DNA from 2 places in the Listeria sp. PSOL-1 genome. Region 2 is predicted to be linked to the other one. Evidence: predicted binding sites of a transcription regulator. Region 2 holds the regulator's gene; the other holds the start of a gene.

Region 1 (16,673 bases), 670 kb from region 2:
CGCAGGAAAATCGACCATTTTTGACGCGATTAGTTACGCTATTTTTGGTAGAAGTAATACATTTGATCGAGAAGGTTTTTCAATGCGTAGTCACTTTGCAGAAGCTAGCGAAATGACACAAATAGAATTAACTTTTCTTTTGCGCCAAAAAAAATATTACATTAAGCGCACACCGCAGCAAGAAATAGCTAAAAAACGGGGAAGCGGAACAACAACACTCCCCCAAAAAGCTGTACTTTATGAACTGCAAGATGATAAAGAAATTTTGCTTGCAAGTTCTGTACGAGATGTCAACATAAAAATGGAAGAAATCATTCAGCTTAATGTTCACCAATTTCGGCAAATACTGATGATTCCTCAAGGTGAATTTCGGGAGCTGCTTGTATCTGAAAGTAAGGAAAAAGAAGTCATTTTACAACGCTTAGCTCATACGGTTTACTATAAAAATATCGAAGAAAAACTATTTGAGAAGCAAAAACAAGCAGAAATAGAAGTTAAAGAATTACGTGCGGAAATCAACCAGCTACTTCTAGAAAGTTTTGCTGATGAAGAAGGTTTAACCGATGCTAAAATCGAAAAGCTGTTTACTGAGAAGATCGCACAACTTATTGAGCTGGAAGAAAAAGCAGATCAAGAGCTTACTCATATCCAAAAAGAAGCTGAACTAGCTATTCAGCAATTAGCAATAGCCACTCAGCAACTTGCTGATTTTGAAGAGTTCAAGCAAGTCAACATGCAACTTGCTGAACTAAAAAAAGAAGCAGAGCTGATAACAAGTTTACAACATAGATTAACTAGGCAAAAACGTGCCGAAAAGATTCGGCCATTAGATGATTTATGTAAAAAATTGACGCAAGAATTTGCGACAAGCAAAACGCAGTACACAACAAGTCAAATGAAGCTTGAACAAGAGAAAAAGATGTTATCTGAGCTTGAGCAAGAACAAAGCGATCATGAAAAGTTGGCTGAAACAGCAGAGAAGTGGCGCCGGAATTTGTTTCAATTTGAAGAAATGGAAAGTAATATTCATGCCTTAGCGAAAATCAACCAGCAGGAAGAAGAAGCCCAAAAAGCGATGATTCAAAAGGAAAATAATTTTTCTTTACAAGAAAACGAATACCATCATTTGATTAGCGAGCAAACAAAAAATGAACAAGCACTTGCTGCATTTGAAAATCTTGAATCCAAGCAATTAACAAACAAAATGCAACATGATGAAACGTTACGTACAATAACAGAGGTAAAAAAACAACTTGAACAAAAAATGACTTTAAATCAACTTGAGCAAAAAAAACGTCATCTTATCGAAAATCACAGTCAACAAATGAAAAAGCTAAGCAAGGTAGCTGAACAAAAAAAAGTGATTGAGCAAGCTTTTTTAGAAGAACAAGCTTATCTTCTTTCTAAACATTTAGTTCATGGAGAGGCTTGTCCGGTTTGCGGAGGTTTAGAGCACCCTCATCCAGCCGTGAAACATACGCTATATTCAGCAGCTCATGAGAAAGAAATTAACGAAAAATACGCAGCTTTACAACTTGATGTGGAGGCACAAACAAAAGAAATTGATAAAGTCACTTGGCAAATTGATGGACTAGCTGATTTGAAAGAACAATCGCTTGAAACGCTTCAGGAAAACTTGAAACAAAACGAACAAACTTTAAAACACTATGTAAGTCAAAAAAAAGAATTTGAAAAACAAATAATCGCTAAAAAGAAGCGACAACAAGCGCTTGCTCAAATAAAAGAAGAAGTCGTAGTCATTGAAAAAGCGCAAAAAGAAGCTTTAGCTGAACGAAATAAAAGTAAAGAAGAACATACAAAAATAAAAACAAAACAACTTGTCTTAGAAGAGAATATTCCAGCACAATTGCGCGATTTAGCAATGTTTATCAAAACTAAACAAAGAATTGTGCATTCATTAAAATTATATACAGAAAAAGAGCAGCAATTAATAAAAAAAATTAACCTTGCCAAAGAAAAACAAGCGGCATTAAAAGCAAATGAAAAACAACAATATGAGCAAATGATTCAATTTGAAAATAAATTATCACTTGAAGAAAAAAATTTTCAAACAGCCTTATCACAAGCCGGATTTAACGAATATGATGACTTTAAGCAAAGTCTTCTAACCGATACAGAAATAACCGAGTTTGAAGCAAGAATTGAAAGTCATTCCCATAAAAAAATACTTGCTGAAAATGAACATGCCCGCTTACAAAAGAAACTAGAATCACTAGAAAAACCAAATATTGAGGAACTAGAAGCTCATTTTGCAACAATTAAGCAAATACGCTTGCAAAAAGAACAGCTTTTATCTGAAATAAAAACCAAACACAAAGAAACGGAAAGACAGCAACGAAACTATCAGCAAAAAAATCAAAGACGAAGTGAAGCCGAAGAAAAATATCGTGATATCGGTCTTCTTGCTGATGTAGCAAGAGGAAAAAATGAACGTAGGATTACATTTGAACGTTACGTGCTTGCTACTTTTTTAGATACTATTGTCCGTCATGCCAATACAAGGCTTGCAAAAATGACAAATGGACGTTTTTGGCTACACCGAAAAGATGAAAAAGCGAGAGGAAATGCCCAAAGCGGATTGGAGCTTGAAGTGTACGATGAATATACAGGTTTATTGCGACACGTTAAGACTCTTTCTGGTGGAGAATGTTTTAAAGCGTCACTTGCTCTTGCTTTAGCATTGGCTGAAGTTGTACAAGAAATGGCAGGGGGTATATCTCTTGAGACGATGTTTATCGATGAAGGATTTGGAACGCTTGATCCCGAATCTCTTGACATGGCAGTCGAGTGTTTACTAGAGACACAAGAAAAAGGTCGAATTGTTGGCATTATTTCACATGTCCCAGAACTAAAAGAGAGAATCCCTTCACGCTTAGAAGTAACGGCAACAAATCATGGAAGTAAAGCACATTTTATCGTACCAGTCATTTAAAAGAGAGGTGGATTGAGTTTGCCAACGATTAATATTTTAGATAAAATGATTCCTTATCATATTAAACAAGAAGGAAAACAGCTTTTACTTGAAACAAAAATCATCAGGACAGAATTAGAGAATGAGCGGAAATATGCTTTTTCTGATGGTGAAATAGTAACCAGTAAAAAAGAAGATCATTTCGACTGTAGTTGTCCTTTTCATCAAGAAGAGGGAAGTGTTTGTAAGCATATTTATGCAGCTTATCTTGATGAGAAAAAATGGCAACAGCAGGTCAAACAAAAAAGCATAAAAGAACGGATTTTAGAACAAGAAGCAGAGACGATGTTATCGCTTTTTCAAACGAATGTGGCAAAGCAATTTGATCATCGTACCTATATACCGAAAATGAAATTACATGTAGAATATATTCTAAAAATCAAGCAACAACTGCTTTCTTTGGAGTTGAAAATTGGAATGACACGCACGTATGTTGTCAAAAATATCAATGCATTTTTAAAAGCCATTTCAAAACAACAACTTCTTGAGTTTACAAAAAGTTTTACTTTTGACCCGAGTGAGCATGATTTTTATGAAGAAGACAAGCAAATTTTTGAAGCGTTAATCCAAATGAATGACATCGCCAAGTTATACGAAACAGAAGAGGATTATTGGATGAAAAGCTATGCATCAGATAAAATGCTAACCATACCAAGCAGCATGGCTTCTGATTTCATTAAGCAGCTAACAACACGTGATACACAAGTTCAAATCCTTTCAGCGAAAAATGAACTTCAATTAAAATATCTAAATCCAAAATATAGCGAAGGAAAATTAGCGCTTGATTTTTCTTTAACCGAGCGTGAACATCAACAATATACATTAGAATTGGATGCTTTTAGGCAAGCTGTTTTTTTAGAGAACTATTATCTTATTTTTTGCGATGGCATTTTTTATACCGAATTAAAACCTATCTGGCATGAACTCACACCGTTGATCGAGTTTTCCAAGATCACACATGCTGAATTTATCCAGTTTAATGAAGCAAAACTTAGCGAAGTCATTTCTTATATTCTTCCAGCACTTGAAAAATGTGGGCATGTCGATATTGATGAATCAATAAAAGCACGAATGATGAAGCCTCCGCTAAAAGCTAAGCTCTCTCTTTTTCTACAAGATAAAAGACACGCGCTTAGACTTAGATATCAATACGAGGATCAGACTTTTGATCCGTTTGTAGAGGAGGGGATCCCTTCCAACCAAAAGGCTATTATGATTCGCGATATTGAAAAGGAATCTTTAATTATGCATTTAATTGAAAATGCTCCAATTCAGTTTTCAAATGGCCAAATGGTTGTAAGCTCGAAAGAAGAAGATTTGTATTTATTTTATTATGATGTGCTTCCTGAGCTTTCTAAAGTACTTGATGTTGAAACAAGTGATGCACTAGATCAAGTTATTTTAAACACAGTAAAGCCGCATACCTCGCTTGAATTAACGAATGATCACCACTATCTTGCTATTTCGTTTGATTTTGAAGGGATCCCAGAGCAAGAGATCAACGCCGTTTTAGAATCTTTACGTGAAAAAAGACGCTACCATCGTTTAAAAGACGGCCGCTTCATTTCTTTAGAAAGTAAAACGTATCAGCAACTAAGCAATGTCTTTGATTTACTTGAAGTTCGTAAAAAAGATGTCAAGAAAAAATTAATTGTGCCATTTTATCGTGGTGTTCAAATTTATCAAGCCCTTGATGCAGAAAATGAACAAAAATACCAACATATTAGTCATCAGATCTATCAAGCGTTAACGGAGATTACGACACAATCAAAAACGCAATATTCACCGCCTAAGGGATTACATGCCAAGCTACGTGATTATCAAATAACGGGCTTTAGATGGCTCAAAAGCTTAGCTAAATATCGATTAGGTGGGATTTTAGCAGATGATATGGGGCTTGGAAAAACAGTCCAAACGATAACGTATCTTTTATCAGAGTTAGAAGATGAGCCTGAGTTAGCGCCTATTTTAATTGTTACGCCGGCTTCTTTATTATACAATTGGTTAAATGAATGGCAAAAGTTCGCGCCAGAAGTTCCTGTTACTGTGATCCATGGAACAAAGGAAACGCGTAAAAAACAAGTTGCAGCGATCACATCTGGCCAAGTCTATTTGATTTCCTATCCTTCGCTTAGACAAGATGATGCTTTTTTCAAAAACCATCACTTTTCGACAGTTATTTTAGACGAATCCCAAGCGATTAAAAATTATCATACAAAAGCAAGCCAGGTTGTTCGATCACTAAAATGTGAAAATATTTTTGCGTTAAGCGGTACACCACTTGAAAATTCAACCGACGAATTATGGGCAATCTTCCAAACCATTATGCCGGGCTTTTTCCCTTCATTACGCAAATTCAAAGAGCTAAGTCATGAAAAAGTAGCCAAAATGATTGCTCCATTTTTGATGCGGCGATTAAAGCAAGAGGTTGTCCGCGAGTTACCAGAAAAAATCGATACCAACTTATACTCTGAGCTAACCACAGAACAAAAAACCATTTACCTTGCTTATTTAGAAAAAATTCAACAGGATCTTTCAAAAACGGAATTTAATCAAGGAGAGGAGCGAATGAAGCTACTTGCTGGCCTTACTCGCTTACGGCAAATTTGTTGCGATCCTAGCCTTTTTATTGAAAATTATCATGATGATTCTGGAAAGTTGTTGCAGTTATTTGATACAATACAGACAGCAGAAGAAAATAATAAGCGAATCTTGATTTTTTCACAATTTACAAGCATGCTTAAAATTATTCGTGATCGCCTTACGCAAGCAGGGTATCATTCTTTTTATATGGATGGTAAAACACCAGCCAAAGAGCGAGTGGAGCTTGTAGAGGCGTTTAATCAAGGAGAAGAACGACTCTTTTTGATTTCTTTAAAAGCTGGCGGAACAGGATTAAATCTAACAGGAGCAGATACGGTTATTTTATATGACTTATGGTGGAATCCTGCTGTTGAAGAACAAGCGGCATCAAGGGCCCACCGAATTGGCCAAAAAAATGTGGTTCAGGTCATCCGTATGATTGCAAGAGGTACAATAGAAGAAAAAATCTATAACCTACAAAAGAAGAAACAAGCGATTGTAGATGATCTCATTCAACCAGGTGAAAAGTTACTAAATAAGTTAACGATAGCAGAAATTAAAGAGATTTTGAAAATCGATTAGAAGGGAAGCGTTTTAAATGGATAAATGGCAAGTTTTTGTAGCAGAAAATGAGGGTATGGCTACAGTAAAGATTGAAGAGCTAACAAAACAAGGTTACAAGAAGGAAGATATTTCTGTCTTAGCCAAACATCCTAAAGATTTAACTGAGCTTAAAGAGAAGGAAGAAGTAGAGATTGAAAAACCAGTGAACGAAGAGGCCTTTGGTATTATTTCGGGTATTTTGCAATCGCTAAGTGGCGGAATTGTTATCCCTCAAGTATATAATCCAAATTACGGAGCGCTTTATGCAGCTGGTCCTTTTGCTAAATGGTTTTCGAGAACAGACGATAAAAGTGTGAAACGGTTATTGGAGGATTTTGATCTAACAACAGAGCAGATAGAAGATTTTGTTCGTTATTTAGATCAAGGTGAGATTTTAATTCTCGCTCGATAAGATGATAACAACGAAACAAAAAAAATTATTTTTCGCTTGTTTATTCTTTACCTTCTTAATTTTTATTTTAATTGTTGTCATGCAAACGAAAACTACAGATATTGCTCAAAAATATGAAACAACTATTCCGCAAGAATACATCCCGATTTATCAAGCGGCTGCGAAAGAGTATCATATTAGCTGGTTTTTGCTTGCTGCTATCCACCGCGTTGAGACCAAATTTTCAACTTCTGAGCCCATGGTCTCAAAAGCAGGTGCTGTTGGGCCAATGCAATTTATGCCGTGTAGCTTTGTTGGCTGGAAGGAAAAAAGTTGCCCACTAACAAACGGTCTAGGAGCAATTTCTGAAAAAAATATGACGGATCCTGCTTATATAAAAAAACATGGGGGATATGGTGTAGATGCTAATCATGATGGAAAAGCAGATCCATGGGATTTAGAAGATGCCGTGTTTAGCACAGCCAATTTTCTTGCGGATAACGGTGCAGCACAAAAGGAAGAGTCAAAAGCAATTTATGCTTATAATCACAGTAAGAAGTATGTTCGCGACATTTTATCTTTTAAAACAAAATACCAAAAAGAATGGCAGAATCATAAGTAATGGATCTGCTGTTTTTTATAACAAAAACTTATGAATTTTAAATAATTCCCCTTGATTTACTTATCGTTTTATTTTCTGTACAATTAAAGCAGAATGTTATTTCTATTTTTAAAGAAGGAGACATTAGTGGTGAGTTGGAAGAAAAAAGCAAGATCATCTTTTACGTTAGGTAAAAAGAAATATAACTATTATCAATTAAGTGCACTTAAAACGGATATCAGTAGGTTGCCTTATTCTATCCGAATTTTATTAGAATCTGTACTTAGACAAAGTGATGGGCAAATCATTACAGATAAGCACATTGCAGATCTAGCTCATTGGTCAAAGGAAGGTAATGAAGGTGAAGTTCCTTTTAAGCCAGCGCGTGTTATTCTACAAGATTTTACCGGCGTTCCCGCTATTGTTGATCTTGCCTCCCTTAGAAAAAGTGTAGCAGATATGGGGGGAGATCCTGAAAAAATAAACCCCGAAATTCCAGTAGATTTGGTAGTCGATCATTCTGTACAAGTAGATCGTTATAGTAATCCTGAAGCATTAAAAATGAACATGGATCTTGAATTTGAACGAAATATGGAACGCTATCAGTTTTTAAATTGGGCGCAAAAAGCCTTTAGTAACTATCGTGCAGTTCCTCCTGCAACAGGTATTGTTCATCAAGTAAACTTAGAATATTTAGCGCAAGTCGTTTTAGCAAAAGAAGATCAAAATGGCAGTACAGTGGTTTTCCCTGATAGTTTAGTAGGAACAGATAGTCATACAACAATGATCAATGGAATTGGTGTGTTTGGCTTTGGTGTTGGTGGTATTGAAGCAGAAGCTGGTATGCTTGGGCAACCCTCTTATTTCCAGATTCCAGATGTAATCGGTGTAAAATTAGTAGGTGAACTAAGCAGTGGCAGCACAGCAACTGATTTTGCTTTAGAAGTGACTAAAATTCTCCGCGAAAAGAAAGTTGTTGGCAAATTTGTTGAATTCTTTGGTCCGGGCGTAACAAGTCTTCCTGTTGCAGATCGTGCAACAGTTGCGAATATGGCACCAGAATACGGGGCAACGTGTGGTTTTTTCCCAGTAGATGACGAAGCGCTTCTTTATCTACGCTTAACAGGACGAACAGAAGAACAAATTGAGCTTGTTGAGACCTATCTCAAAGCAAACGACTTATTTTATACACGCTATTCAAAGGAACCAGAATATACAGAAGTTGTTGAAATTAATTTAAGTCAGATTAAAGCGAATTTATCTGGGCCAAAACGCCCGCAAGATTTAATCCCATTAAGCCAAATGAAAGAAGTATTTGAGCAAGCTGTAACAAGACCAGTAGGAAATCAAGGTTTTGGTTTACAAGAAAATGAGTGGCATAAAGAAGCAAGGGTTACTTTTGGAAATGGCGATGAATCAAGGATGAAAACGGGATCTGTTGCTATCGCTGCCATTACAAGTTGTACAAACACATCAAATCCCCATGTGATGATCGCATCCGGCCTTGTTGCCAAAAAAGCGGTTGAATTAGGATTAGAGGTCCCCAAGTTTGTTAAAACATCGCTTGCACCAGGCTCAAAAGTAGTGACAGCTTATTTAAAAAAAGCCGGCTTGTTACCTTATTTGGAAAAACTAGGTTTTGATTTAGTCGGGTATGGTTGCACCACATGTATTGGGAATTCTGGCCCTTTAAAAGAAGAAATTGAAGCAGCGATTCAAGAAAATGATTTGCTTGTTTCTGCAGTATTAAGCGGTAATCGCAATTTTGAGGGACGGATTCATGCTTTAGTCAAAGCTAATTTCCTTGCTTCACCACCACTGGTAGTCGCTTATGCACTTGCTGGAACAACAAACATCGATCTATTAAATGAACCACTTGGAAAAGGACAAGGAAAAGATGTTTATTTAAAAGATATTTGGCCTAATCGTGAAGAGATCGATGCATTGATCAAAGACACCGTAACACCTGCTCTTTTCCGTGAAGAATATCAACGTGTATTTGATGAAAATGAAGCATGGAATGCAATTGAAACGACAAATGAAGCACTTTATAAGTGGGATGAAAATTCTACGTATATTGCTAATCCACCATTTTTTGTTGATTTATCTCCTGAAATAGGCCGCGTGGAGCCTCTGCTTAATTTAAGAGTCATTGGTAAGTTTGGTGATTCTGTTACAACAGATCACATTTCCCCAGCTGGAGCGATCGGAAAAGATACGCCCGCAGGAAAATATTTAAAATCATGTGGTGTAGCCATCCGTGATTTTAATTCTTATGGTTCAAGACGAGGGAACCATGAGGTAATGATGCGTGGCACATTTGCCAATATCCGCATTAAAAATCAACTTGCAGGTGGGAAAGAGGGTGGATATACTACGTACTTTCCAACAGGTGAAGTTATGCCTATTTATGATGCTGCGAGGCATTATCTTGCTAGTGATACCGGGCTCGTTGTTTTAGCTGGAGATGATTATGGTATGGGGTCTTCTCGGGATTGGGCAGCAAAAGGAACAAGATTACTTGGTATTCAAGTGGTTATTGCCAAAAGTTATGAAAGGATTCATCGCTCGAATTTAGTGATGATGGGCGTTTTACCCTTGCAATTTAAGCCAGGAGAGAGCGCAGAAACCCTTGATTTAACCGGTCCTGAAACCATTTCTGTTCAAATTGATGAAAATGTTCGGCCACATGATAGCGTATCCGTTATAGCTGCTTTAGAAGATGGTAAAGAAATTAAATTTGAAGCCGTTGTCCGTTTTGACTCGGATGTAGAAATTAATTACTATCGACATGGAGGAATTTTGCCAATGGTTTTAAGAGATAAATTAAAAGAATAAGGAGCTGAAAAAGATGACCGGGTTGCCATGTGCTTGGGCAAGGAATAACCCATTAATGTTAAAGTATCATGACGAAGAGTGGTGTGTTCCAAGTTATGATGATCGCTATTTATTTGAAATGTTAAATCTAGAAGGAGCACAAGCTGGACTATCTTGGCAAATCATTTTAAACAAGCGTGCAGGGTATAAAGCTGCATTTAAAAACTTTGAAATAGAACGTTGCGCAGCTTTAACTGATAAGGAACTTGAAGAAATTCGTTTACGTGGAGATATTATTCGTAATCGTCTAAAAATCCAAGCCGTCCGAACAAATGCCAAAGCTGCACAAAATATTCAAATAGAATTCGGTAGCCTAGCTAATTATATGTGGCATTTTACGAATCAAAAAAGAGTGATTCATCAAGTGACATCAGAGCAAGATAGGCCTGTGAAAAATAACTTATCTAAGCAAATTAGTGCTGATTTGAAGAAGCGAGGATTTAAATTTGTAGGAGAAATCATTATTTATTCCTATTTGCAGGCGATCGGAATCATTGAGGATCATCAAGTGACTTGTCCAAAGTATAACCAATCTTTGACATAAAAAAATCGGCGACAAGTGATCGTATTGAAGAAGTTTACCAGACTTCTTCAATACAATCACTTTCGCTCGATTTATCGTGTTCGAGTGTAGAACCTATTAAGTTAAAGCAACATCACGCTTTTTGAAAATCGTAAATGTTAGGATTAAAATAGCAATCATATAAATAACAATGCCAATCCCCATTTGCCAAATCGCTAACTCTCCAGGTGTCATGTTACCCTGAACCGTTTGATTGAGATTGAGTAGGTTAAAGACTAACCATTTTAGCCAATCATATTTTTCAATAGCAAGCGGAAGTAAGCTTGCCAAAATACTACTTGAAAATAATGTACCAATGCCGACGCCGACTGCAAGTGCTTGTGAACGAACAACACTTGAGAAGAAGAAAGCAACAGTAACATAGAAAATCATTAAGAGCAAATTGCTAAGCGAAAGTTGGATAGCAAGACTAAGTGCAGTTGTTGCACCCAAATTAGCCGCAATTGGTAAAAGAACAGAGTGATACGGCAACATAAACGAGAACACAAGAGAGCTAATAAGTAGGACAAACGCAGTCAATAGTGCATAGATAAAGCAAGTAATATATTTAGACCACAAAATCTGACTACGTGAATACGGTCGTGCTAAAAGAAGCTTAATTGTACCACCAGAAAATTCAGCGGCAACGATTGTACTTGCAACAATCACAACAAAAATGGTTGCAATACTTGTTGCAGAACTAAGGTAAGAAAAGAAGTTAGCGCTAGTTAAAGATTTGTTAGCTGGTTTTTCTCCGGCATCGACATAAGCTTGGTAATAATCAATTTGCTTTTGTAAACTCGCTTTTTCTTTCTTAGAATGAACCGCTTGTTTTTGTTGCTTTAAAAATGTAAGTGTTTCTTTTAATGTTAGTTGTTTTTCATTTACTTTTTCATCATTCATTTTTGCTTCATTATACTGGTCTTCATTGAGTGTTTTTCCGGATTGATCTTGATAAATGGTCATACCAACATCGCTTTTATTTCCATCCGTTGAAGGGGCTTCTGTGTTGTTAGCAGACATCATCATCATCGCTAGTAAAAAGACAATGGCAACTAGCATAAGTTGCATAATCCAGCTTGATTTTCTCTTAAATAGCTTAATCAGTTCATTTTGTATTAAATTTCCCATTATTCTTCACCTCTGTTAGTAAGTTGTAAAAAGCGCTCTTCTAGGGAGGCTTGTTGTCGTACAAGCTCTAGTAAATCAATATGATTAGCTACTAAAGCTTTGGCAACTTGTGCAATTTGTTCTTTTTCAATTTCAAATTCTAACATATCTTCTTGGCTATCTGTGATATTTAGATTTAGCGCAAGAAGTGCTTGTTTTGCAGCATTTACGTCTGATACGCGAATGCGGTAAAGCATTTGCGCTGTATTTTCTAAATCGCTAATCGTTTGAATATGAGTTAATTTACCTTTTTCAATGATAGCAAAGCGATCCGTAATTTGTTGAATTTCACTTAGTAAGTGGCTGGAAATCAAAACGGAGGTTCCTTGATTAGCCAGTAAGCGAATAAGTTCACGGAATTCAGCCATGCCTTGAGGATCTAATCCATTCGTTGGTTCATCGAGGATAAGTAAAGTCGGGTTGTGAAGTAGTGCTTGTGCTACGCCAAGGCGTTGACGCATACCAAGCGAGTAAGTTTTTACTTTTTGATGAATGGCATTTGTTAATTTAACTTGTTCAATGACCTCATCAATTCGTGCAGCACTAATTTCTTTCCGACTCATTCGTGCAAATTGCTTTAGATTATCTAAACCACTCATATATAAATAAAATTCTGGATTTTCGATGATTGCACCAATATTTGCAATGGCTTCTTTAAAATGGTTATCAATATCCTTGCCATTTATGATCACTTTCCCAGAAGAGCGATTGATCAGACCGACAATGGATCGAATAATGGTTGTTTTACCAGCACCATTTGGGCCAAGAAGTCCAAAAACTTCACCTGGTTCAATGTCGAAGCTGATATCATGTATGATCGTTTTGCTGCCGATTTTTTTAGTTATTTCGTGTAATTGTAAAACAAATTGTGCCATTTTGTCACTTCCTTAGTTAGAGTTAGGTTTTATTATATCAGAACATTTCACATTTTGCCTAGGTCGTAAGATGTAATACATGTTATTTTTATAATTTAACTGAATTATAAGAAATTATTTTAAAAAAAAAACGATAAACAAGCTTTTCTTATTCTTTGTTTATCGCTCTTTTTCAAGTCATACGCCCTTATAAGCCTCGACATAAATTTGTTTCAATTCGCTTACAAGTGGTTGCTTGGGGTTTGCAGTTGTACATTGATCCATGAATGCTCGGTCAGCTAAAGTATCAACTACAGTATCAAATGTTTTTTTATCAACATTTTGTCCCATGAGACTCATATTGATGCCAATATCTTTACCAAGTTTAATAATTTCATTCACAAGGGATGTAACGCCATCTTCTATTGTATTTGCTTTTAAGCCAAGAATGCGAGCAATGGCTTGATAGTCCTTGTCGGCGGTATAGTTTTCATATCTTGGGAAGAGGGCATGTTTTCTAGGTTTTGCTGCATTATAGCGAATGACATGAGGCATTAAAATCGCATTGGCGCGTCCATGAGGGATATGGAATTCTGGCCCAATTTTATGAGCTAAGCTATGATTGATTCCTAAAAAAGCATTAGCAAAGGCCATACCTGCAATTGCTGAAGCATTATGCATTTTTTCGCGAGCATCTGGATCTCTTTTTAAAACAGCGTCACGAAGGTTTTCAAAAACAAGCTCGATAGCGCGAATAGATAAACCACGTGTATAATCACTAGCCATGACAGAAACAAAGGATTCCATTGCGTGGGTTAAAACATCCATCCCTGTATCTGCTGCAATATGAGCTGGGACCGTAGTAACATACTGGGCATCAACAATAGCAACATCAGGTGTTAATTCGTAATCAGCTAATGGATATTTAATGTTATTCTCTTTATCTGTAATGACTGCAAAAGGGGTGACTTCTGATCCGGTACCACTAGTTGTTGGAATCGCAACAAATTTAGCTTTTTCACCCAGCTTAGGATATTTAAATGTCCGTTTACGAATATCAATGAATTTTTGTTTTAAGCCAAAGAAGGAGGCTTCTGGATGTTCATAAAAAAGCCACATACCTTTAGCTGCATCCATTGCTGAGCCGCCACCTAAAGCAATGATACAATCAGGTTTAAAAGCTTTCATCATTTCAGCCCCTTTATAAACGGTTACATCAGATGGGTCTGGTTCTACATCAGCAAATACTTGAAAGCTCACTTCATTTTCACGGCGTTTTAAATGGTCAATAACTACTTCTACGTATTTAAATTCAACCATTCCAGGATCAGTTACAATAAAAACACGATTTAAACCTTCCATTTTTTGTAAATATTGTGTTGAATATTTTTCGAAAAACACTTTGGGAGGGAGTTTAAACCATTGCATATTATTTCGCCGATCTGCCATACGCTTTATGTTAAGTAAATTTGTTGCGCTCACATTTTGTGATATGGAGTTTTTTCCATAAGAACCACAACCAAGTGTAAGGGAAGGAATGAAATGATTATAAATAGCACCAATTCCACCTTGTGAAGATGGTGCGTTAACAATGATTCGGCAAGCCTTCATGTGTAAGCCAAATTGTTTTTGTATTTCTTGATCTGTTGAGTGAATAACAGCTGAATGTCCTAAACCACCATATTCTAGCATTGCTTCAGCATAATCAAAAGCAACTTGTTGATTTTTTGCTTCAATAAAAGCAAGGATAGGGCTTAATTTTTCATGTGAAAGAGGATAAGAATCACCAACGCCACTAATTTCTGCCATTAAGATTTTTGTTGTTTCTGGTACGGTGAACCCAGCCTGTTTAGCAATCCAAACGGGAGACTTACCAACAATATCAGGATTAAGCGCGCCTTTTTCTGGAGGGATGACATAACTTTCTAATTTCTTTAATTCGCTGCCTGTTACAAAATAGCAATCATTGGTTGCAAATTCTTCTTTGACGGCTTTGACCACCTCTTTATCAACAATAACCGCTTGCTCAGAAGCACAAATCATTCCTTGATCGAATGTTTTAGAAAGAATAATATCATTCACTGCTCGTTTAATTTTTGCTGTTTTGTCAATATAAGCTGGGACGTTTCCTGGGCCAACACCAAGTGCAGGTTTGCCCGTTGAATAAGCAGATTTAACCATTCCTGAACCTCCAGTAGCAAGGACTAAAGCTACTTTATCATGATTCATTAATTGTTTGGTTGCTTCAAGGGATGGCTTTTCAATCCATTGGATCGCGTGCATAGGAGCACCAGCTTGAATAGCAGCTTCATAAACAATACGCGCAGCTTCTCTGGAACACTTTTGAGCGTTTGGATGGAAAGCAAAAATAATTGGATTACGGGTTTTGATAGCGATGATTGCTTTAAAGAGGGTTGTGGAAGTTGGGTTAGTTACAGGTGTGACACCTGCAACAACGCCCACTGGTTCAGCCATTTCGATGATACCAGTTTGTTTATCCTCATTGATAATGCCAACTGTTTTATTTGTTTTTATATTATTCCAAATATATTCAGTTGAAAAAATATTCTTGATACACTTATCTTCGTATAGGCCTCGACCTGTTTCTTCGACAGCCATTTTTGCAAGAGACATATGTTGATCAAGACCGGCAAGTGCCATTTGATGAACGATATTGTCAATTTGCTCTTGTGTGTAACTTTCAAATGATTTCAGTGCCTCTTGACCATTGTTGGCTAATAGATTGATTGTTTTTTGTACCTCTAAAAATTCTTGAGTCGTTTCTTCTTTAACTGCCATAATATTGTCCTCCTCGTGTTGTGGGACCATATAGGACCACCATGTGTGCTATATGACCCTTATGATGTGAAAAAATCGTAACCCCTTTGGTTACATTGTTAGTATAACTGATCCAAAAAAGTTTGTCTATTCCTTCACGTGAAAACTATCACAAAAAGAAAAAAGGGGAATAAAGGCCTATATTATTATTTTTTACTCAAAAAAACTTGCTAAATAAAAACGAATCTGTTAACATAAAAACAACCTAAAAAGAGGCGATGAAAAAGAGTAAGTAGCATGATGGAAGTTTTAAAGAGAGCTGATGGTTGGTGCGAATCAGTAACGGAAATGATGTGAATGGACTTTGGAGCCACTGGTCTGAACGAATTTTTTCTAGTAGGATACCAGCGATTAAGCCTTATCGTTATACAAGGCACCATTTACGAAAAAAAGTAATAGATGGAATGAAGCGAACTAATAATTGTTAGTTAACCAAGGTGGCACCACGGGTCTCTCGTCCTTGTCTTTGATAGACATGGAGAGAGGCCCTTTTTTATTTGCCGCCATATTTAAAAATCGTTAAGCAAGAATAGTAGAATATGAAAAGTTTTCTAAGAGAGCCGGTGGTTGGTGCAAATCGGTATTCTTTTCTATTCGAATGGGCCTTGCAAGAGTTTCCTTGAACAATCGAAGTAGGGGAAAACGGGTGCCTCCGTTATTTGGCGAATGAGATGGGAACGAGTTTCCTAATATGAGGTGGTACCGCGATAATTCGCCCTCTACAAAATAAATTTATTTTGTAGAGGGTTTTTTAATTTTTAAAAAGAGAGGAGTAAAACAATGCGTAAAATAAAAAAATTAGCAGCCGATACACTTACGATGATGTTGATTTATCAAAGAATATCAGGGACATATAAAAGTTTGTTAGAAGGAACAGAACAAAATACCGAGACAGGTCGTTATTCTATTTTAGCGTATAACCCAGTACATGAAATCAAGGTGTTTGGCACGAACTATATCATAGATGGGGAAATGAAGATCGTTTCTGATCCGCTTGCTGAACTTGAGCGCTTAATTCGCAGAAAAACACAGGTAGAAGAGCTACCATTTGAAGCTGGAGCTATTGGTTATGTTGGCTATGATGTTGCTTCATTGTATGAAAAGATTGGTGATGCACCGTATGACTCGCGCGAGTTACCAGATATTCACTTTTTCTTGTATGATTCCTATTTAATATTTGATCATGAAAAGGAAACAGTAAC
Region 2 (16,673 bases):
TAAAGCTGTAAAAGAACCAACTATTTTGGTTGTAAGGAATGGCAAGCTGATGGAATGGCAAGCATTAGATAATCAACCAGTCCATACATTAATTTGCTTACTAGTACCTGATAATAAAGATGATGTTCATTTACGATTGCTTGCAAAGATTAGTCGTAAATTGATGCATACAGAATTTACCGATTTGTTGAAAAATGGAAATGCGGAACAAATACTAAATGAAATTAATTTAGTATTAAATCATTAATAAGGAGTGAGAAAAATGAAGATTGTAGGAATTACCAATTGTCCAGCAGGTATAGCCCATACTTATATGGTAGCTGAAGCGATTGAACAAAAGTGTAAATCACTCGGTTACGAGGTTCATATCGAAACACAAGGTGCTAGCGGGGTGGAAAATAAACTAACAAACGCTCAAATCGAAGCAGCAGATTATGTCATTTTGGCATTAGGAAAAGGGTTATCAGTTGAAGATCGAGCCCGTTTCGATGGAAAAAAAGTAGTTGAACTTCCTGTTTCTGACGCGCTTAAACATATTGATACATTATTTGATAACATTGAACAAAAAGCAACGACTTTACATGCTTCTAAGGTAAAATTAGGCAATGATCAACCTGTTGTCAAAGAGGGAATTATGAGCTACCTCATGGCTGGTGTGTCAGCTGCTTTACCTTTTGTCGTTGGTGGTGGTTTGCTCGTTGCTTTAGGCAGTATGCTTATTCAGTTTGGTATGCCTAATGTAGCGCTTAGTGAAGGGGTTCGTCCATCACTTGCTTGGATTTTGACTGCAATCGGGAATTTGGGTTTTACTTTTATGATCCCAATTATGGGTGCATATATTGCTAGCGCGATTGGTGATAAACCAGCGTTTGCACCAGCATTTTTGGTTACTTATTTAGCAAATAGCACTGATTTACTTGGAACGAAATCAGGAGCAGGATTTTTAGGTGCTGTGGTCCTTGGTTTATCAATTGGTTATTTTGTAAAATATTTCAAACGAGTAAAACTTAACAAAGCATTTCAACCACTCCTTGGTTCTATGTTAATTCCATTTATTACATTGCTTCTTTTTGGCTTATTGACTTATTTTGCGATTGGCCCAATGATGTCTTGGCTGATGACTGAAATGTTAAGCTTTTTAAATTCAATTCCAACATCAATGAAATTATTTAGTGGCTTTATTATTGGAGCGATGCTTGCTTTTGATATGGGTGGACCGATTAATAAAACAGCATGGTTCTTTGCTTTTTCGCTACTTAGCTCCGGTGTTTATAATTGGTACGGGATTGTTGGGGTTGTAACGCTACTTCCACCTATGGCAGCGGCAATTGCTACATGGATTCGACCAACGCTATTTACAAAACAAGAACGCGGTACAAGTATTAGCGCTTTTATTGTTGGTGCAACGGTGGCGACTGAACCTGCTATTCCTTATGCTTTAGCCGCTCCTATTCCCATGATTGCAGCAAATACATTAGCAGGCGGAATTGCTGGTGCGATTTCGATTATGTTTAATATCGAAAGAATTGCACCAGGAATCGGCATTTTTGATCCATTAATTGGCTTAGAAAAACCATGGTATTTCTTCTATTTAACTGTAGGCGTTGGTTTATTCTTGAATGTTTTGTTTATTATTGTTTTCAAAACAGCTTGGTTAAAGAACCAGGCGAAAAAAGTACAGGAACAAAAGTCAGTTGAGGAAATACAAACAACGATTTAGAAGGGGGGGCATGATTGTGAAAATAGATTTTGACCAACAGATTGATCGAACCGGAACATATAGTACGCAGTGGGATTATACAGTAGATCGTTTTGGTCGAAGTGATATTTTACCATTTTCTATTTCAGATACGGATTTTGCTGTTCCAGATGCCATTCAAGTTGCTTTAAATGAGCGCATGAAGCATCCTGTCTATGGTTATACGCGTTGGAATCATGAGGCCTATAAGCAAAGTATTATTTCTTGGTTTGAAAAAGATCCACGAGTAAAAATAAGACCATCATGGATTGTGTATAGTCCAAGTGTTATGTATACTATTAGCAAGCTGATCTGTCTTTTAACAAAACAAGGTGAGGGTGTTGCTGTTTTTACACCGATGTATGACGCCTTTTTTAGTGCAATTGAAGCGAATAAACGCCTACTTCTAAAAATAGAGTTAGGTGCTGCTGATCAAGGATACCAAATCGACTGGAGCGCGTTAGAACATAATTTTGCTAAGGAGAATACGAAAGTCTTTCTTTTAACAAACCCACATAACCCCACCGGCAAAGTTTTTAGCCCATTAGAATTAAAAAGAATGAATGAGCTTAGCAAGCGTTACAATGTTTTTATTATTTCAGATGATATCCACCGAGATATTATTTTAGGTGAAAAAAAGTATACACCAATCACTTGTTTTGCAGAAGATAATGTGGCGCTTTGTTGTTCAAGTTCAAAAACATTTAATACGCCAGGATTAGGTGGATCTTATGCATTTATCCCTAATGAAAGCTTGCGGGAAAAATTTTTATTTACATTGAAGCAGCGAGATGCTGTATCTTCTGCTAGCATCTTTGGTATTGAAAGTATGATAGCTGGTTATACTCATGGCGAAAAGTATGTACAAGAGCTTCAGCAATATTTAAAAAACAATTTTCACTTTCTTCAAAAATTCCTTGCAGAAAAAATCTCAGAAATTGACTTTGAAATGCCAGAAGCAACTTATTTAGCTTGGCTGAATGTATCAGATATTAAATGGAAACAAGATGAGTTGCAGAATCGTCTAATCAACCGGGGACATGTGGGGATTATGCCTGGAAGCACATACGGAGATCAACAATACCTACGAATGAATATCGGCTGTCCGCTTAAAAAATTAGAGGAGGGATTGAATAGGATGGAGTGGGCGCTGCATTCTTAAATTATGTTAAACGAACGGCAAATAAAAATATTGGACCTGTTACGAGGAAATTTCTTTTTAGGTGAAGAACTAAGCGAATTTTTACATGTTTCAAGGCGGACGATTGTACGCGATATTATCATGATTGACTTTTGGTTAAAAGAAGAGAAAATTGGCTATATTGAGCGTTCTCGTGGTTATAAATTAAACATTATTAATCAGCGTTTGTTGAATAAATTTCTCTTAAAACTAGAAGCAGATGAGCGGACACTTCTTTTTGAACTTTTAACACATGCAGCCCTTTCAATAAGCGAGATTCAAGAAAAATTATATCTTAGTAAAAAAGAAATAATGAACATCATTAAAAATAGCAACGAAAAATATCTCAATTATTTTCAGATTACATCTAAATCTAATAAAGGCATTTTTATTAATGAATCATCCTATAAAAAATTGGATATCCTAAGTAGTTTGTTAGTAAGTAGCGGAGAGAATTTAGTTGTTGACGAAGCTTCTATTTATGAAGAACCATGGATGCGTTACATGACTTCTAAGCAAAAACGAGCGCAATGGCTCGCTTGTCAAACAGCGACGAAATACCATTCATATATGATTGAAAAAGCTGCGTGTTGCAAGCAATTACTGACGATTGATTTATCTCCCATTTTACGGAAGATTAACCAAACGTATAACTTAGTTTATCAAGAGAATAAGCTTTTAGAACAAATTAAAAATCATCTTTTGCGTAACCTTGCTTTTCCAAATTATTTTGACGGCAAAGCGAGTGAACAAATTCGGATTTTAAAGTCAAAAAATCCATTTTCATTCGATTTTAGCACAGCATTTGTCCAACAAATTTCGCTTTATTTTAAAGATGTTTATATTGATCCAGATTACCTTGCACTTTATGTGATCAATGAGGAAAGTATGGCAAGTAATGAAACGATCCACGTATTAATGGCAGAAGATAAGTATTCCATTGGCAGTATTAATTCAATGATGCTAACCGAACAGATTGAAGGGATCGAGGTCGATGTTGTACATACAATGGAAGAAGTAAAAAACGCGCTTAAAAACACGACGTACGACCTCACTATTGGTGAAAAAGAATTTATGCTAACGGAAGCGTTTCGCTTTGATTATCAATATGATGGGCTTTTTAGTAGTACGGATCTGTCTAATATTCGGAAGCGAATTGAACAAGTAACCATTAGAAATCACTTGAAAGAGAATTTTAAAGAAGAGACATTTTATTGTTTAGAGGCAGAAAATAAAGGATTTATAGAAGCACTAAATGCGGGGATGGATTATTTTGTTCGGAAGCAGCTTTTATCTGTTAAAGAAGCTGAACAAATTAAGCTTAGAGAAATTGCTGGAAATCAATTGGTTGTTAACCATGTGTCAATGCCACATATTTCGACACAATTAAATCACCATAGTCAGTTTAGACTGCTATATATCCATTTGAAAGCAGCAGTTTCCTTAAATGATGAATTGATTTATGGAATATTAATTGTTTTAGTAGATCAAAATGCCACCAGTTATTCGCAAATTTTTTCTTATCTTTATAATCATTTAAAAGAAAATGATATAAGAAGTTGTGAAAGTTATGAACAAATATTGGCATTATTGGAATAAGAAGACCTGGAACAAAACAGTGTTTTATGTAAGAAAAATTGTTTTGTTTTAGGCCTCTTTATCTCAATGCTTCTAGTTCTTCACTAATCATTTCCCAATCTTCCATTAAAGCATCTGCTACTTGTCTTAATCCGTCTAATTCGTCTGTAATTCTTAGAGCAGTTTCATGGTTACCAAAGACTTCAGGCTCCGTTAGTTTTTCTTCTAATTCGGCAATTTTAGCATCTGTTTTTTCCATTTGTACTTCGATGTCTGCTAGCTGGCGTGTTTTTTGACGAATGAGTTTTTGACTTTCTTTACTTTCCTTATAAGAGGTTTTGGCACTTTTGGGTTGATTTTGTTTAAGCGTGGTATTGTTTTTTAATTGTTCTTCGCGTTTGAGGCGAGCTATTTCTTTTGCTTCGCTTATTTTTTCTTGGTAATAATCGTAATCACCAAGGTAAACGGTTGTGCCTGTCTGCGTTAATTCAACAATTTTTGAAGCGATCTTGTTAATAAAATAACGATCATGTGAAACAAATAAGATGGTGCCTGCGAAATGGATTAAAGCCGCTTCAAGAATTTCTTTACTTTCGATATCGAGGTGATTGGTTGGCTCATCAAGGATTAAGACATTCGCGTCTAATAAAGTTAGTTTAGCAAGCGCTAATCGAGCTTTTTCGCCACCGCTTAATGTATTGACGATTTTTAAGACATCATCATTGGAAAAGAGGAAGTTGCCTAATGTCGTCCGTATCTCTTGTTCAGTTCGTTCGGGGTAGTCGTCCCAAATTTCATGCAAAATGTTTTTGTTTGATGTCAGTTTTGCTTGTTCTTGATCATAATATCCAATTTTAACACCGATCCCAAATTGGAAATGTCCTGAAATAGCGGGTAGTTCTCCTGTTAAAGTTTTGAGTAAAGTCGTTTTCCCAACGCCATTTGGGCCAATGAGAGAGATGCTATCAGCTCTTTTGGCTTCAAAGGTAATCTGCTCAGCTGTAGCTTGATTGTTAGGGTAACCAATTGAAAGCTCATCGATAGATAAAACATCTTTACCACTTGCTTGTTTAAATGTAAAACCAAAATGAGCTGTTTTTTCATGCCCTTGAGGTCGATCTAAGAAATCTATTTTTTCTAGTTGTTTTCTACGGCTTTGTGCCCGTTTGGTTGTAGCAGAATTCGCGATGTTACGAGCGATGAAATCTTCTAGTTTACTGATTTGTGTTTGCTGTTTGTCAAATTTTTTTAGATCTAATTCAAATTGCGCTTGTTTTTGCTTTAGGTAGTGACTGTAATTTCCCGTGTAACGCTTGATTTTTGTTCGACTGATTTCATAGACTTGGTTTACGACTTTATCGAGGAAATAGCGGTCGTGTGACACGATTAGTAGTGCACCTGAATAGTTTTGTAAATAATTTTCAAGCCAAGATAATGTGGCGATGTCAAGATGGTTTGTAGGCTCATCAAGAATTAAAACATCATGTTTTTCAAGCAATAATTTGGCCAGTGCAAGTCGGGTTTTTTGACCACCACTTAGTGAAGCGATCAATTTGTCAAAATCCTCCTGATAAAAGTGTAAACTATGCAAAATGGAGCGCATTTCTGCTTCGTATTGATAGCCACCAAGCTCTTTAAAACGATGTTGCATGAGATCGTAATCTTTTAAAAGTTGAGCGTAGCTTTCAGGTTGTTCATAGATTTCTGGTTTGCCAAGCTTTTGCTCGAATTCGCGTAGTTCTTGCTCCATCTGTCTTAAATCGTCAAAAACACTTAACATTTCATGCCAGATTGTTTTGCTTGATTCCAGTCCGGTATTTTGCGCTAAATAGCCGATTTTCACTTGTTTTGGTTTTGAAATCGAGCCGCTATCGCTACTCATTTGGCCAGCAATAATTTTTAATAGTGTCGATTTTCCAGCTCCATTTCTACCAACAAGAGCAATACGATCGTTTGTTTTTACTTCTAAAGACATATTTTCTAAAATAAGATCTGCTCCGAAATATTTGTTAATTTGCTGTACTTGTAATAAAATCATTTTTTCCGCTCCTAAATTATTCCTAAGTATAAGTGTATCGCAAAGCTAAGGCACATGCAATGACAGTATCTTTTGATTAGCATGTGAAATGACTAGCATTTATTGTGATTTTACGTTAAAATAAAAAAGATAAAAGAATTAAAGTGTGGTCAGTAAATATTTTTTAGCAAGAGTGAGCAAAAAGTTTGTGCATCATTTGTGAAATGTTTATAGTATAAAAGCAGTCATGTGAATGTGAAAACAGTCTTTTACTGCATCGAACTTTTTAAGGCCAACAAACTAGGAAGAAGGGAATTAAATTATGATGGACGAAACAACGAGGATACCACAAGCAACTGCTAAACGTTTGCCGGTTTATCATCGTTACTTAAAATATTTGCATGAATCGGGAAAAGAACGTGTTTCTTCTGCTGAACTTAGTGAAGCTGTTAAAGTAGATTCAGCAACGATTCGCCGTGATTTTTCATATTTTGGTGCTTTAGGTAAAAAAGGTTACGGTTATAACGTATCCTACATACTGGAATTTTTCAGTAGAACACTAAGTCAAGATAAACAAACAAACGTAGCAATTATTGGTGTAGGGAATCTTGGTATGGCTTTACTGCATTATAACTTTATGAAAAACAATAATATCAAGATTATTGCTGCTTTTGATGTAGACGCTAAAAAAGTTGGAACAATACAACAAGGGATTCCAATTTATCACTTTAATAATATGGAAGAAATTTTAAAAGAAAATAACGTAGAAGTGGTGATTCTTACAGTACCTTCAGAAGAGGCACAAATAACAGTTGATAAACTTCTTGAAGCAAACGTAAAAGGAATCTTAAACTTTACGCCTGCACGGATTAGTGTACCAAAACAAGTACGTGTACACCATATTGATCTGACGACAGAACTACGAACGTTAATTTACTTCTTAGAAAATTATCCGTCAAAAAACGATTAAAAGATTTTACCAATTTATGACGCTGCTTAGGCTTGTTTTGCAGCGTTATATGTTGGTTTTTTTCTATTTTAGTATTTGGAAAAGAAAGGATGGAAGCAAAATGAATTTCTTGAAAAAATTACGCTGGCCACAATGGATTGCAGCATTTATTTTTGTTTCAATGGGTATATCGCTTGTATTTACGATCTTCGAGATTTTTACAGCACCGGTAAGGCAGCCTGTAAAAGGGCCGAAAGTTACGCTTCAAGGAGATTATATCTTTTTATTAGTAGAAATTATTCTTGGTATCGTTATTCTTGCTTTACCAAGTATTTTAGCGCGCCGTTTTAAGTTTCAGATTCCAGGACTTGTTTATATTTTATTTGTTATCTTTCTTTATGGTGCGATTTATTTAGGAACGATTCAGAAATTTTATGCCATTGTACCTTATTGGGATAAAATTTTACACACTTTTAGTGGTGCAATGTTGGGTGCTGGTGGATTCTCCTTTGTTAGCATCTTAAATGCTGATGAGAATGTTGTGATGAAAATGAAACCAGGATTTATCGCGGTTTTTTCATTTTGTTTTGCTGTGACACTTGGAGCCTTTTGGGAAGTATATGAGTATACGTTTGATGGTTTACTTGGGCTGAATATGCAGCGTTTTATGACATCTTCTGGCACGCCACTTGTTGGACGAGCAGCTTTGGCCGATACAATGGGGGATATTATTGTTGATATTGTAGGTGCTCTTGCGATAGCTATCATTGGTTATTTTGCACTTAAGAAAGGTCGACCATGGATGAAACAATTTGAATTTAAGCGCCATAATTGGAAGAAATAATATAGCAGTTTTGGAACATACGCAAAATAAATCGGTGACAAGCGCTCACATTAAAGAAGCTTGCTAGACTGCCGGTTCTCACGTACAGCTTTGTACGCTCCGCTTCTGGCAAACTTCTTTAATACAAACGCTTTCGCTCGATTTAGCCCTACGCTCTATTTCTTTAAGCAATAGCTGAGGCGTATAATGTTCCAGACTCAATGTAGACTTTTATTTACGATCCTTTGCTTGTTTTGGCAAGTTTTCAACATAGCTATCTGAATATTGTAAGAGTTTTCGACTAGCATCAAATTTTTCTTTGACATCGTTTGTTAGCTCTTTTTTTGTACCGGTATAATTTGTTGCTTTTCCTGTTTCAAATGATTCATCAGGTGCATACATGTAATCATTTGCGAGAAAACTTCCTTCAGGCATCGTGTATCTTTCCGGAATAAAATTATTTTTTGTGTTTAAAATATCTTCACCAAACATAATCTGCTTCTTAGCATCTATACCAAGTAGATTTAGAACAGTTGGCATGATATCAATTTCACCGCCGATATTATCAATTTTTCCGGCTAGTTTTGTACCAGGAACATGTAAGTAAAAGGGTATGCGATAATCATCAGCAGGTTGTGCTTTTAATTGACTGCTTTGGTTAACGTATTTTTTCTCCTGCGTATTTAAACTTCCAGTGTTGATAATATGATGGTCTCCGTACATTACAACAATAGAATTGTCCCAAATACCATTCGCCTTTAATTTATCAATGAAATGTCCAAGCTGTTTGTCAGCATAATGGACAGCTTCAAAATAATTGCCTAGTTGTGTATCTTGCAAATCACTTGGAAGCACAAGTTCTTTTTTATCTTCAGGAATGATAAAAGGCATATGGCTGCTTACAGAAATCAATTGTGCATAAAACTTTTGCCCTTTTTTATAATGGTCTTCTAAAATAGGTAATGTCTTATTGTAAAGCACTTCATCGCTTGGTGAAAAACCAATAACGTCATTATTCCCAAAAAAATTACGATCATAAAACTTATCAAAACCGACTGCTGGATAAAATTCATCGCGATCGTAAAAGCTAGCATCATTTGTATGGAATGTTGCTGTTTTATAGTCGTTTTTACCAAGAACACGAGGTAGTGAAGGAATAACACGATCTCCATAAGTTTGTGTATTGGTATAATAACCACTTGGGAAAGTAGACGTATAAACAGACCATTCAGCATCTGCTGTATTTGATTTTGAAACTGTTTGGAAAAATTGATCAGAATAGAGCATTTCGTTTTCCAATTTATCGAGTGTTGGTGTAACGGACTGCCCATTTATTTTTGTACCTGTTAAATTACGTTGAAAGGACTCAAGTTGAATAATAATTAAATTTTTTCCCTTAGCAGCGCCAAAGTAACTAGGTTTTTTCTTAAGCTTAACCCCCTTTAAGTTGCGGATGTTGTCTGCTGTAACATCCGCTGCTTTAACGTGAGCATTGCCAGTTAGAGCCGTCGCGACATTATAAGTGAAAAAGCCCATTTTTTCAGCGCGTTTTTGATCGCTAATAATATTTTTGTGCATCATATCATACGTAAATAAACTAATCAGTAAAATAAGTGATGTTGTACTAAGTCCTAATTTTGTTCGATTAAGTTTAAACGTTTTGAAGCGAATTCCTTTTTTTAGATCAAGGTAGAGAATAATTGGTAAGAGTATTAAATTGATTAAAAATAGCAAATCATACCATTTAAGCAAGCTGGTTGCACTATCTTTCACAACACCTACTTCGCCAATAAGTGAGAAACTGTGATATGTGGCTACTTCATTATAAAAGCGAGCATATAACACAAGAATAAGCATTAAAATTCCAATAAAGGCTGTAACACCAGCATACCAGTAAACATGTGCTCTTTTTGGTGCGAAACTATGTACCAAAAGAAGAGGAATCATAACAAATAAAGAATCCGCACAAAAGCTTAATAAACTTGGATCGCTAAACACTTGGAAATAAGCTAAACCAAATTCACCTATAATCAGTAGAAAAAAAATAATTAACACAGTGTAAGCCTCTTTCTAAAATAAAATTAACGGAAAAATATTAACACTTCCCCATTATTGCTAATTTTACCTCAACGTGTGTATCAGTGCAAATAATACTTTTAAATTTAGGATAAACGTTTTATCTAAAAACGAACGGGAAAACAAAAAATGAGGTGATAAAAATGAAGAAATTATGGATCGCATTATCAACGCTCGGTATCGTCTTTTTAGTTGTTGGCTGTGGAAGTAATCAAGCAAAATCAGATAATACGAATACAGATAAAGGTAAAAAAGTTGAAGATACGGCTATGACAAACGAAAATGATCAACAAAAACAAGGGGAAACAAAAGCCTTAACAGAGCAGCAAGTCTTAGCGGCTACAAAAAAACAAATTGCAGAAAAAGGGATAGCTTTACCAAAACAAATTCCACTTTCATCCAGCAAAATGCACCTTACAGCAACCACAGCAGGTAGTAGTGCAAGCTATGTTGTCGACTTTTTTGAAAGCGACAAGCCCATTCCAATCAATAATGAAAAACTCAAAAATGGACAAAATGCTAAAGAAATAGGCCGTATTGAAAAGAAAACATATTCAAGTGAAAAAGCAGCTGAAGAAGCTATTGGCTATACCGACTTTTCAAAAACAGGTGCTAAACCAGTAGATTTGGGGCATGACATTAAAGGTTATCCCGATGCGGGTGCTGGCAATAAATACATGAATTGGAATGAAGGCAGATGGGCATTGTCCGTACATGCTTCTAATATTAACAATGGGGATTATATGCCGCTTACTAAACAAACGGTTGCTTTTCTGGAAAAAGAATCATTGCCGATTCCAAATAAATATGGCAGTGTCAAACTAGACTCGGAAAAAAATACAAGCCTAACTGGAAATCAAGTGATGTGGCAAGAAGGTCGTACAGTATATATTGTTTATGCAATGGACCCAATGAAAGCATTACAAATGGCTACAAATTTTGATAAAACGAATTAGAAACGAAGCAAACGCTCTGATTCAGCTGTTCCTATCTTTTGATTCGGAGCGTTTTATGCAATATTTTATACTTTTTGCGAAAAAAAGTGTTGACCTTTAAAGCGGTAAAGCATATGATAGAAACATACCTTTTGAAAGTAGGAGAAGAGAAGATATGTTAAAACAACTTTTTAGACGAAAACCAATAGATACGTTATTGGGGCAAATGAGTAGCCATACTCATTTAAAGCAAACGTTAGGCGCATTTGATTTAATGTTGCTTGGTGTCGGTGCTATTATTGGTACTGGTATTTTTATTTTACCAGGAACTGTTGCAGCTATCCATTCTGGTCCAGCCATTGTTTTTTCTTTTATTATTGCAGCAGTTGTATGTGCACTGGCAGCACTTTGCTATTCTGAGTTCGCATCTACAGTCCCTGTTGCCGGTAGTGCGTATACGTATGGCTATGTGATCTTTGGGGAATTTATTGCTTGGCTACTTGGATGGGCACTACTTCTTGAATATGGTTTAGCAGTTGCCTCTGTAGCAAGCGGTTGGTCCTCTTATTTAAATGCCTTTTTATCAGGCTTCCATATTAAAATTCCGCATGCAATCTCAGGTTCTTTTAATCCTGCAGCTGGAACTTTTATTAATTTACCCGCTATTATTATTATTTTCTTAATTGCTTTGTTGCTCACTCGTGGAATTAAAGAGTCAACAAGGGTGAATCGGGTTATGGTTATTTTGAAGGTAAGTGTTATTTTATTATTTATTCTTGTTGGTATTTTTTATGTAAAACCAACCAATTGGCAGCCCTTCATGCCATTTGGTTTTAGCGGTGTGTTAAACGGGGCAGCACTTGTATTCTTTGCTTATTTAGGCTTTGATGCAGTATCATCAGCTGCTGAAGAAGTAAAAAATCCAAAACGCAATATGCCAATTGGAATTATTGGTTCACTTGTGGTTTGTACGCTGCTTTACATGCTCGTATCCATTGTGCTAACAGGTATGGTTTCTTATACGAAGCTCAATGTAACTGATCCAGTAGCATTTGCTTTACAAGTGATTAATCAAAACTGGGTTGCTGGAATTGTTTCACTTGGTGCAGTTGTCGGGATGATTACCGTTATTCTTGTTATGATGTATGGCGGAACAAGACTTGTTTATGCACTTGGACGTGATGGACTTTTACCAAAAAGCATGGCTGAAATTAATCAAAAATATAAAACGCCTGTAAAAAATACATGGACTTACGCAACGATTGTCGCTGTTTTTGCTGGCCTTATCCCACTTGATAAACTTGCCGAGCTTGTTAACATTGGAACGTTGCTTGCATTTATGGTTGTATCACTAGGAATTATCTTTTTACGACGCAAAAAAGATATTGCAAGTGGCGCATTTAAAACACCATTTTATCCAGTACTTCCGATTGTTTCATTTTTATTGTGTGCTTTTTTAATCACGCGTTTATCAGCAGCTACTTGGACTGCTTGTGGCATCTGGTTTGTTATCGGCCTTGTCATCTATTTTGCTTATGGTTTTAGACATAGTCATTTAAATAAATAATAAAAAGGATGTGATTGGGTCATAAATGGTTGACCTAATCACATCTTTTAGTTTGGGGTGTGTACTTTTCGGGAAAGGTTATTGATACGTGTTATGCTTTGCTAGCTAGCAAAAAGAAAGAGGGATTAAATGATTACATATTATAAAACAGCAGAAGACCAGATGATGAAACAAGTCGAACAAGCAGAAGTAGGAACAGGAGCCTGGATTAAAGTTATCGACCCCACAGAATCAGAAATTGAATCTTTAAGTAAACAATATGATATACCAAAAACCTATTTTTTTGATGCACTAGACTCAGAAGAACGCTCTAGAATTGAAATGAAACATGTAGAAGAGAGCTTTACGCATTCACTAGTGATTGTTGAAACGCCCTACCAAACATCAGATGAATTAGGTTATGCAATGTTTGAAACGCTACCAATTGGTATTATTGTAACGCAAGAGATCATTTTAACCATTTCATTAAAAGAAAATCCGATAACGAACCATATTCTGTATTCAAAAGATGATCATTTTGATACCAAAAATCATATTCAATTTTTACTGCAAATGCTATATACCGTATCTTCTTATTTTTTGAAGGATCTGTATAAGTTGATTAGCATGATGAACAAACTTGAAGGCGAAATTAAACAAGCAATGAAAAATGAGCAGCTCTATGCCTTTATGGCGGTTCAAAAAAGTTTAGTGTTTTTTGCTACAGCGCTGCAATCCAACAAAGCTATCCTTGATAAAATGAAAGATTCCGAGCATTTTACTGAAAATCAACTGGATCACGATTTACTTCGTGATGTAATGATTGAAAATAAGCAAGCTATTGCCATGACGGATACATATACACAAATCATCAGTGGAATGTCAGATGTCTTTTCTTCAGTGATTTCCAATAATTTAAACATCGTGATGAAATTCTTAGCTTCATTCACGATTATTTTGTCATTGCCAACAATTATTGGTAGTATTTATGGTATGAATGTAAAGTTACCATTTATGCATGATCGTTTTGCTTTTACGGGGATTATGATTTTTACATTTGTTATTACTGCTTGTGTAACCGTTATTTTTTGGCGTCGAAAATATTTTTAAGTAAGAAAATAAAAGAACAACAAAACTTGCATCTCTTAAAACAAATTTGTATAATGGCTGGGGTTACATAGAAAAGATGATTTTAAGGGAAAAGGAGGTTGCTTTAATGAAAAAAGTATACCAGATCTTCATTCTAGATTGGCGAAGATTATTCAAAGCGCCACTTGCCCTTTTGCTCGTTATTGCGCTCATTATCCTACCTTCACTTTATGCTTGGTTTAACATTAAGGCGCTGTGGGATCCTTATTCAAACACATCAGGCATTAAGGTTGCTGTTGCCATTGATGACAAAGGCACTCAGGTAGAAATTCCTGGTAAAAAGCCTGAAAAAGTCAATGTTGGCGAGGAATTACGAAAAAAACTTAAGAAAAACAATAAGTTAGGCTGGACTTTTGTTTCCAATAAGCAAGCACAAAAGGGCGTAAAAAGTGGTAAATACTATGCGGCGATTCATATTCCAAAAAGTTTTTCTAAAGATATGGTTTCAGTCGTTACTGGCGAGGATAAAAAGCCTAACGTTGATTATTCTGTCAATCAAAAAATTAATGCTATTGCCCCTAAAATGACTGAAAAAGGTGCAACGACAGTCGTAAGCCAGATTAGTACAGAATTTATCGGTACGATTAGTAAAGCTGTATTAACAGCATTTAATCAAGCAGGAATCGATCTTGAAAGCGAGCTTCCAACTCTTAGAAGGCTAAAATCAAAAGTTTTCCAAGTGCAAAATGCTATGCCAGAAATAAAAAAAATGGGTAGTGAAGCTGAAAATCTTGAACAAAAGCTACCTGAATTAAAAGAAAAAGTGAATCAAGTTGTTGAGCTAAATAAAAAAATTCCAGAATTAAACCAAGCGGCAAATGATCTTCTTCGTGTAGAAGAAAAACTGCCATTAATGGATCAGCTTGGCGATGATGTTTTACGCTTACAAAAGAAAATTCCTGAGATTTATCAAGTAGCAGACGATGTAAAAGAGGTAAATGCACATATCGGTACGATTAAAAAAACCGTAAATGATGCTGTAAGTGAATCAGATAAAGCACTAGCTATCATTAATGAAGCACTTTTAGCGGTACCAACTGTAAAACAAATTGCGGATGATGGAAGCCATTACGCAGGTGCGCTAGACCAATTTGTAAATCAAATAGATCAATCTTTCAATCAAGTAGCACCAGCAATAAAAACCAACTTAGAATTAATGAAACAAGTGGCTGATACGATAAAAGGAATTACTGAGCAACTTAAAAATGGGAATTTAAAACCAGAAGATGCCATACGCCTTTTAAATAAAGTCGAGCAACATATTAATAATCTACAATCTTTACTTACAAATCAAATTAATTTGTTAAAAAATTTAAATGATACTTTACCTAATCATCCACTCGATGGCCTCATTGCTGATTTAAGTAGTTTCAATCAATTATTAGCAGACCAAAAAGAAACCATTCAAGCGATTAAAAAAGAATTAGAAGATGGAGCAGAACCCTCAAAAGAATTGGTAGATCGCCTAAATCGCGATGCTACCAAAGTAAGCGACACACTAGCGTCCATTTTAAACAACTACGATTCAGTCATTGTACCAAAAATTCAACAAGGCTTAAATCAAATTGAAAAAGATGTAAAAAATGGTAAAAACCTGCTTGATAATGCTCAAAAGAAAATTCCAGATATCGAAAATGTTTTAAAAAATGCGAAACAGACATTAATTACTGGCCGAGGTTTTCTCAAAGAATTTCAACAAAAAATGCCACAAATCGAAAAGATCCTTGCTGAAACAACTTCGGCAATCAATACGAAGCTAGATCGTGTGATAAATGGCATTAATGAAGCAGCTAATTTTTATAAAAATGATTATCCCGCAGTGAAAGCAAAAATTCATAAAGCAGGACGTTTTATTCGAAATGATCTACCTGGTTTAGAAAAAGAAATAAATCATGCAGCTAATCTTATCCAAGAAAAAATGCCAGAATTTGAAAAAGCTGTTAATATTGCTAGTAGTTTGTCACGAAATGAATTACCACAATTTGATCATGCGATTAATAAGGCTGCTGATAAAATACGTGAATTTGACCGTGATTATGATTTGCAAGAGATTATTAAATTGCTTCGTAATGATGCAAATAAAGATAGTGAATTTATCGCAAATCCTGTGAATTTACACCAAACGGAATACTATAAAATTCCTAATTATGGTTCAGCAAGTGCGCCATTTTATACAGCGCTATGTCTGTGGGTGGGGGCACTGCTCCTTATTTCCTTGCTTCGTGTTGATGTCGCTGCCCCTGTAGGAATGTATAGTAATTATCATCGCTATTTTGGGCGTTTATTTACCTTTCTTGTCATTGGCTTTTGCCAAGCCCTTGTGGTTTCACTTGGAAATATCTTTATTCTAGGTGTAAGCATTGCTGAACCACTCTTACATGTACTTTTTAGTCTTTTTATCAGCTTTGTTTTTATGATTATCGTTTATACGCTTGTATCCTTATTCAATAATGTTGGAAAAGGCGCTGCGATTGTCTTGTTGGTTCTACAAATATCTGGTGCGGGCGGCAATTTCCCAATTCAGGTTTCACCACCGTTTTTCCAAGCTATTTACCCATTCTTGCCATTCACATATGCAGTTAGTTTGCTTAGAGAGAGTGTTGGTGGTGTTTACGGGCCTACGATGTGGACGGATCTTTCTGTCTTAGTTGGTTTTGCCGTATTATTTATCGTTTTCGGCGT

Evidence for each region. The regulator Rex, encoded in region 2, represses fermentation and respiration genes when NADH is low (regulators of the CRP and FNR family bind a similar motif). The targets are predictions, from matches to a motif close to TTGTGAAATATTTCACAA.
Region 1: the regulator Rex is predicted to act here: its motif matches at 15,569-15,586, upstream of adhE (bifunctional acetaldehyde-CoA/alcohol dehydrogenase).

What each region holds. Positions count from the first base shown of each region.
Region 1 covers NZ_LR760298.1:935,617-952,289, reverse strand. The annotation lists gene G6Q10_RS04630 (SbcC/MukB-like Walker B domain-containing protein) at 1-2,953, shown strand, start outside; gene G6Q10_RS04625 (DEAD/DEAH box helicase) at 2,999-6,157, shown strand; gene G6Q10_RS04620 (general stress protein) at 6,174-6,590, shown strand; gene G6Q10_RS04615 (lytic transglycosylase domain-containing protein) at 6,592-7,191, shown strand; gene acnA (aconitate hydratase AcnA) at 7,318-10,008, shown strand; gene G6Q10_RS04605 (DNA-3-methyladenine glycosylase I) at 10,022-10,591, shown strand; gene G6Q10_RS04600 (ABC transporter permease) at 10,688-11,740, opposite strand; gene G6Q10_RS04595 (ABC transporter ATP-binding protein) at 11,740-12,654, opposite strand; gene adhE (bifunctional acetaldehyde-CoA/alcohol dehydrogenase) at 12,832-15,432, opposite strand; T-box leader at 15,681-15,936, shown strand; T-box leader at 15,982-16,194, shown strand; gene trpE (anthranilate synthase component I) at 16,252-16,673, shown strand, end outside.
Region 2 covers NZ_LR760298.1:264,690-281,362, forward strand. The annotation lists gene G6Q10_RS01295 (fructose PTS transporter subunit IIA) at 1-247, shown strand, start outside; gene G6Q10_RS01300 (PTS fructose-like transporter subunit IIBC) at 263-1,720, shown strand; gene G6Q10_RS01305 (MalY/PatB family protein) at 1,737-2,900, shown strand; gene G6Q10_RS01310 (HTH domain-containing protein) at 2,904-4,517, shown strand; gene G6Q10_RS01315 (ABC-F family ATP-binding cassette domain-containing protein) at 4,576-6,534, opposite strand; gene G6Q10_RS01320 (redox-sensing transcriptional repressor Rex) at 6,836-7,483, shown strand; gene G6Q10_RS01325 (DUF2238 domain-containing protein) at 7,593-8,306, shown strand; gene G6Q10_RS01330 (LTA synthase family protein) at 8,517-10,340, opposite strand; gene G6Q10_RS01335 (hypothetical protein) at 10,505-11,317, shown strand; gene G6Q10_RS01340 (branched-chain amino acid transporter BcaP) at 11,472-12,863, shown strand; gene G6Q10_RS01345 (magnesium transporter CorA family protein) at 12,993-13,952, shown strand; gene G6Q10_RS01350 (YhgE/Pip domain-containing protein) at 14,059-16,673, shown strand, end outside.